Regions from separate parts of the Bacillus sp. C1 genome, predicted to be linked through region 1. Evidence: a T-box and tRNA genes for the amino acid it is inferred to sense, from the RefSeq annotation. Region 1 holds a T-box; the other holds one or more tRNA genes.

Region 1 (3,388 bases):
CATACGGTTTATGCAGTTCTAAATTTTCAGCTGTCTGGCTTACGCTGTGCCTTCTTAATTCATCAATACTCTTCGGTACAAATTGATGTTCACAGTTTTCGCATTCCCATACATTTAACGGCGTTCCCCAGTAGCGTTTTCGGCTAATATTCCAATCCACCATATTCTCTAAAAACTTTCCAAATCGTCCATGTTTCATATGGTCTGGATACCATGTAACCTCGTCATTATTCTTTAAGAAAGTCTCCTTGATCTCAGTTGTTCGAATAAACCAACTTTCTCCAGCATAATATAGAAGTGGTGAATCACAGCGCCAACAATGCGGATAACTATGTTCATATTTCTCTTTATAATATAACAATCCTTCTCCAGCTAAATAACGAACAATATCAACGTCACATTCTTTCACAAACTTTCCTTGTAAAAACGGAACAGCTTCCGTATACTTACCTTGTTCATCTACAACATGAAGGAACGATAACCCTTCATTCTGCACCACTTTATAATCATCTTCTCCGTACGCTGGTGCGATATGAACAAGCCCAGTCCCGCTATCTCCCGTAACAAAATCTGCTGAAATAACACGATATCCATTCGTAACTTCGTCCATAGGAAATGGTGCCACATAAGAAGTACCTACCAATTCATCCCCTTTATGAACAGACAACACTTGATAGTTTTCTTGTAATACATCGTTTGCACGCTCTTTTGCAACAATATAAACACTTCCATCTTTCTCTGCTTTCACATATTCCATATCCGGATGTACAGCAAGCGCTACATTGGCAGGCAACGTCCACGGCGTTGTTGTCCACCCGAGAAAATATTCATTTTCACTATTCAACATTTTAAATTTCACAGTTGCACTTAAGTCTTTTACTGTTTTATAGCCTTGTGCCACTTCATGCGAACTAAGTGATGTTTGACAACTTGGACAATACGGCGAAACTCGATGCCCTTTATATAGCAGCCCTTTTTCATGAATCGTTCCAAGAATATGCCATACACTCTCAATATAAGGGTTTTCCAAAGTTACATACGGGTCATCCATATCCACCCAATACCCAATACTCTCAGTAAATTCACGCCACTGCTTCTCATACGTAAATACACTTTCCTTACATTTTTGAATAAATGGTTCAATCCCATATTCTTCAACCTCATGTTTACCGGAGATACCGAGTTGTTTTTCAACACCTAATTCTACCGGTAATCCATGTGTATCCCAGCCAGCTTTTCGAAGTACTTTATATCCTGTCATCGTTTTATATCTCGCTACTAAATCTTTAATCGTCCGTCCGAGCGCATGTCCTACATGCGGCAAACCATTTGCCGTTGGTGGCCCTTCATAAAAAACGAAAGATTGTGCGCCTTCACGATTTCGAATGGATTGTTCAAAGATATTCTGCTTATTCCACTGTTTACGAATTCGTGTTTCTCTTTCTACAGCTAATTCTTTTACATTTACCTTCTCCACTTACAATCACTCCTTTGAAATTTTGTAAAAGCACACAAAAAAACCGTCCCTATAGTAGGGACGGTTTTACCCGCGTTACCACCCTAATTCTATTAGCTTCTTACCTAATAGCACTTAGCAACGTACTAACATACGCGTTCTTTGTAACGGTAGACATCCGTCCGAGCTTACTCTATTCAGCCACGGCTCCTCGGAGATGATTTTCAAATAAAGTCTGTACACCGACTTTCAGCATGTCGCCGGCTCTCTGGGGAACAGTACGATATTTTACTCTTTCTCGTCTTCAGATTTGTATACTTTTATTACCAGTTATTTTATTCCATGAAACAGTTAATTGTCAATCAATTCAAAAATATATTTTCATTTTTGTTCTATTTTTCGAATTTTATACATTATGAAACGTTTACTGTTACTTTATTGTTTCCCATATTTCCATTTTCATAAAATATCGCGAAACGCTGTGCCGCCACACTATTTTTAACATTTAATTTTAAGGGAATTTCAAACAAATCGATTACAGTTGTAATAAGCGGAATTTCTTTCGCATGGTTTTTTATTCGATAAAAAGCTTTTGTAAATGCTTCTAGGTCCCATTTGTTACAAAGTACTTTTGCATGTATTTTGTTTCATTTAGTGAAATATATTTTAATTTTATTTAATAAAGCTTTTATCAACACTTATGAATCAGACTTTTACGAGATGTTCATGCCCCCTAACTCTCTTCTCCCTTACTGAATTTTAAGATAAAACCCACTCCCCTTGAATGGCAGAATAAAACAAACTATATCCTTTTATTGACAAAACAAATATTCCCACATATATTTTAAATAAATACTAAATATTTAGTATTCTATATTTTCTATTTGAACGGAGGAACATATATATGACACGATTAATGGTACTAGGTTTGCTCATACAATACGGTCCTATGTCTGGATATGAATTACAACAAGCTATGCAATCTGCACAAACTGACACTTGGGCAGGAGTCTTTCCCGCTTCCATTTACCACGCTTTAAAAAAAATGGACAAAGAAGGATTAGTAGCACTGGATGCTGTTGAAAAAACAGGAAATCGTTCCAAAGCAATTTACAGTATTACACCCGCTGGAAAAGATGAGTTCCATACACTCATCTTGCAGTCATTTCAACAATCTTCAGTCGCATTCCCAACTGAGTTATATACGGCACTTACTTTTTTTAATCCAAATACTGTTTCTCTTGAACATATTTCCTCCGCCTTACAAAATCAAAAAAATAAAATTCTAGAAATGTATGAAAATATGAAAACTGGACAATCTCTTAAAGAAAAAATGATAGACATTCCAGAGCATGTAAGCCTTATTTTTGAAAATATTTATGAACAGTGTGAAATGCAACTACGTTTCATTGAAAAGATGGAAAGCATGTTATCCCGATTAGAAGATAAAAAGAAAACGGAGGAAAAGTAATGGAAGCTAAATTAAAAATGTCTCGTGTACAAAAAGCTTCTTTATGGGTTGTAGCAATAGCTGTTTTTACGGATATGCTCATTTATGGAATGATTGTTCCAATCTTGCCTCAGTACGCAGAAACTCTAGGCGCTTCCCAAACAGAAATTGGTTTTTTATTCGGTAGTTACGCTATTACTCTACTTCTTACTACCCCTATTTTAGGAATCGTCTCTGATAAGTTTGGAAGGCGTCTCCCTATGATTCTAGGTTTATTTGGACTCGCAGCAGCAACTATATTATTCGGACTCGCAAATAGTTTTTGGTTGCTCGTGTTTGCAAGAATGCTACAAGGGATATCTGCAGCAGCGACGTGGACAGCTGGATTAGCACTTCTTGCAGATGTGTTCCCTCTGCAAGAACGCGGAAAAGCCATGGGTCTAGCTTTAGCTGGTCAAGCAGTTGGAATGCTCCTTGGTCCA
Region 2 (3,388 bases), on a different contig from region 1:
AAAGAAAGAAGATAACCGTATAGCCGCTCCACTTTTCCATACGCGAAATTGTATATCCTGCTGCTATCGGCCCAATCATTCCGGAGAAGGACGTTAAAAGACCGAGAAAACCGTTAAAAAAATCACGCGTTTCAGGTTCCGTAATCTCAAACGTTAATAAATTAAATGCAAGCCAATAAAAACCATATCCAATTCCAAGAAGACTACCAAGTAATAAAATGTAATGTGAAGCATGCGTTCCTGCGAGTAAAACAACAATAAAAAAAGTCGCTAACGTTCCAACTCCCACTCGCAATAAAATCGCACGATCTATCCGCTTTGCCAATTTTCCTGCCAAAAGAAATGTTAATGGCTGCAATACAACACTTGCTAAATTATACAAACCGAGGTTCACATAGTTTTGCGTTTGTTTCCATAAATAAATGTTAACAAACGTGTTAGATAAAGAAATCGCAAGCGTATATAATCCCCCCATAACAAGCAACAATATTAAATCACGATTCACCTCGACATCGCCAATTACATGTTTCCACTTCATACATAACTCTCCTTTACTTCATGTTCTAGTCTTCCAAAGACAAACACAATTATGTAAAAGAAAGCATACAAAAAAAGCTAGGAGAATTATCCCCCTAGCTTCTTCTATATCGATTCACCTAAAACGGTTCAAGCGATATTATTTAGCTTCTTGGTAACGTTTTTCAGCTGCGTTCCAATCTACAACATTCCAGAATGCACCGATGTAGTCAGGACGACGATTTTGGTAATGTAAATAATAAGCATGCTCCCATACATCTAAACCAATAACTGGAGTTTTACCTTCTGTTAAAGGTGAATCTTGGTTTGGAGTGCTTGTTACTTCTAGCTCACCATTGTTTACTACTAACCAAGCCCAACCAGAACCGAAGCGAGTTGCACCAGCTTTTGCGAATTCTTCTTTGAATGCATCAAAGCTACCGAATTTCGCTTCAATCGCAGTTGCAAGTTCACCTACTGGTTGTCCACCACCGTTTGGAGATAAAATTGTCCAGAAGAAAGTGTGGTTCGCATGTCCGCCACCGTTGTTACGTACTGCAGTACGAATTGCCTCTGGTACTTCATTTAAGTTTGCAACTAATTCTTCAACGCTTTTATCAGCTAGTTCTGCATGACCTTCTAGTGCAGCGTTTAAGTTTGTAATATACGTGTTGTGATGTTTTGTATGATGGATGTTCATTGTTTCTTTATCGAAGTGAGGTTCTAAAGCATCATACGCATAAGGTAAATTTGGTAATTCATGTTTTGCCATTGTTACATTCCTCCCATTTTATGTATTGCCAAAATAGCTTGGCATACAACTTCATTCTACCCTAATTGCCATAGGGTGAAAACAAATTAAATCACATTGTCTTGCTATTATTAACGTAGCAAAATCCCCATTTCTTTTCAAACAAAATGCTCACATATTTCGTAAAAAAAGCTTCCTTCTGCAAGGAAGCTTCTTTTCTACATGATAAACATGCGAAATGGATATGGACCCTGTAGGACTCGAACCTACGACCGGACGGTTATGAGCCGTCTGCTCTAACCAGCTGAGCTAAGGGTCCAGAATTATGTATACAAATTAAATTGCACCACCAAACCTCCAGAGAACATTTAGAGGCAACTATAAATCATAAGATATATCAATTCAAAAATATAAGATAAATTTACCATACAAAAAAGAAAAGTGTCAATTGTATTTTTCTGTTCATATCCCGATTTCCACCTAACTTCTTTACATGAGCTGAACTTTGAGGCGGGAGTCTTACTGTCCGCAAATAGCGGGATAAAACTCTTCCTCTACATATAACGTAATACGCGATAGAACTTGTGATTCTCTAGATGCGTAAGTTACAATGATTTTATACATAAATCTACATATACCCCAAAGGAAGTGAGTCTATGTCCATATTTACTCAGCTAATAAAAAGTTTATACTCACCAAAAGACATGGCGCTTTTCCGTTTTCAAAAAATCGAAAAAACGATTCTGTATATTATGTTGCTCTGCCTCATTACCACTATTCCAAGAACGTTATGGTACGGAAGTGCATTTCAAGATGGTACTCGGATGGTAAATCAAGCACTTGAACAAGAAATTCCAGAATTTAAAATTGAAAACGGAGAGTTAAAAGCAAATATTGATAAGCCGATTGAAAAAGAAGATGGAAAGTCTATGTTTGTATTTGATCCAACTGCAACAAGCGCAGAAAAATATAATACAAAAACAGGTTTATTCATTCTCAAAGACAAAGTTATTTCTAAGGCAAACGGTCAAACACAAACATATTCCTATAACGACCTATTAGGTGCTTCTCTCGAGAAAAAGGATCTAAAAAGCTTCGTTTCCTTCTTCGATAGCATATCCCCAATATTAATGCTTGTTATCGGAACTTTCGTTTACTTATTCCAATTATTCATTACATTTTTAGGCGTTACACTACTTGCATTCATTGGCTCGGCCATGAGTGGTCAACGTAAATTATCTTACAAACAAGTATGGACGCTAACTGCTTATAGTTATACAATCCCAACTATCTTCTTTATGGTTATGAACTTACTCGAAGTACATGTTCCTGAATCTACACTTCTTTACATTGCAGTTACTTTAATCATTCTATACTTAGCAATTAAAGAAATACCAAAACCGAAAGAAAAACAAGAACTATAAAAAATGCCATTTTGGCATTTTTTTTTTGGACAAGCATATATTTCCTACAAAGGAGTGAGGAATATGAAGAGACTTGGTGCGCTCTTACTCGTGCTTGTTCTCGGTTACGTATTTTATTACGATATAAAAATTGGTACTTTACCAATGTTAAGTTCATACAAAAAAGCCACAGCTACTCAAACTGAAAAAAAAGAAAAAACCAGCACGAAAGAACAAAAAAAAGCTGACGCATCCTATAAAGTCATTGAAGTCAAAACAGGAGATACTGTTTTATCCATTACAGAGGCAATTAATAAGAACAAAATTCCTTCTATTGAAAAAGTCATCGATGATTTTAAACAGTTAAATAAAAATACAGCTGCAACAAAAATACAGATTGGAAATCCTTATAAATTCCCCTTATATCAATGAACCATCACTTAATCCTTGTCAATTACATGAAGGCGCTGATACAATAGTAAAAGTGAAACCGAGCATATAGGTTTCTATTGCTTCATATCACATATACTATATGTGATATGAAGGGAAAAATAAGAAACTTCTTTTATAAGGAGAGCGATCTATTCGTGAATGAAATGACTCATCGTACAAAAACACGTCCTGTTAAAGTCGGTAATTTAACAATTGGCGGTAATAATGAATTAATTATACAAAGTATGACAACAACAAAAACGCATGATGTAGAAGCAACTGTTGC

What was found. A T-box is a leader RNA that pairs with one kind of tRNA and senses whether it is charged. The one in region 1 lies ahead of ileS (isoleucine--tRNA ligase), so its partner is inferred to be a tRNA-Ile.
Region 2: it encodes a tRNA-Ile, which carries the amino acid that the T-box ahead of ileS (isoleucine--tRNA ligase) is inferred to sense. The anticodon was not compared.

What each region holds. Positions count from the first base shown of each region.
Region 1 is NZ_JBTMZT010000017.1:60,929-64,316, forward strand. It holds gene ileS (isoleucine--tRNA ligase) at 1-1,477, opposite strand, end outside; T-box leader at 1,531-1,770, opposite strand; partial or broken gene ACX5JI_RS24795 (tetratricopeptide repeat protein) at 1,882-2,055, opposite strand; gene ACX5JI_RS24800 (PadR family transcriptional regulator) at 2,361-2,927, shown strand; gene ACX5JI_RS24805 (MFS transporter) at 2,927-3,388, shown strand, end outside.
Region 2 is NZ_JBTMZT010000001.1:375,730-379,117, reverse strand. It holds gene ACX5JI_RS01970 (MFS transporter) at 1-538, opposite strand, end outside; gene sodA (superoxide dismutase [Mn]) at 677-1,288, opposite strand; tRNA gene ACX5JI_RS01960 (tRNA-Ile) at 1,513-1,586, opposite strand; gene ACX5JI_RS01955 (DUF1189 domain-containing protein) at 1,924-2,691, shown strand; gene yqfZ (protein YqfZ) at 2,755-3,102, shown strand; gene ispG (flavodoxin-dependent (E)-4-hydroxy-3-methylbut-2-enyl-diphosphate synthase) at 3,267-3,388, shown strand, end outside.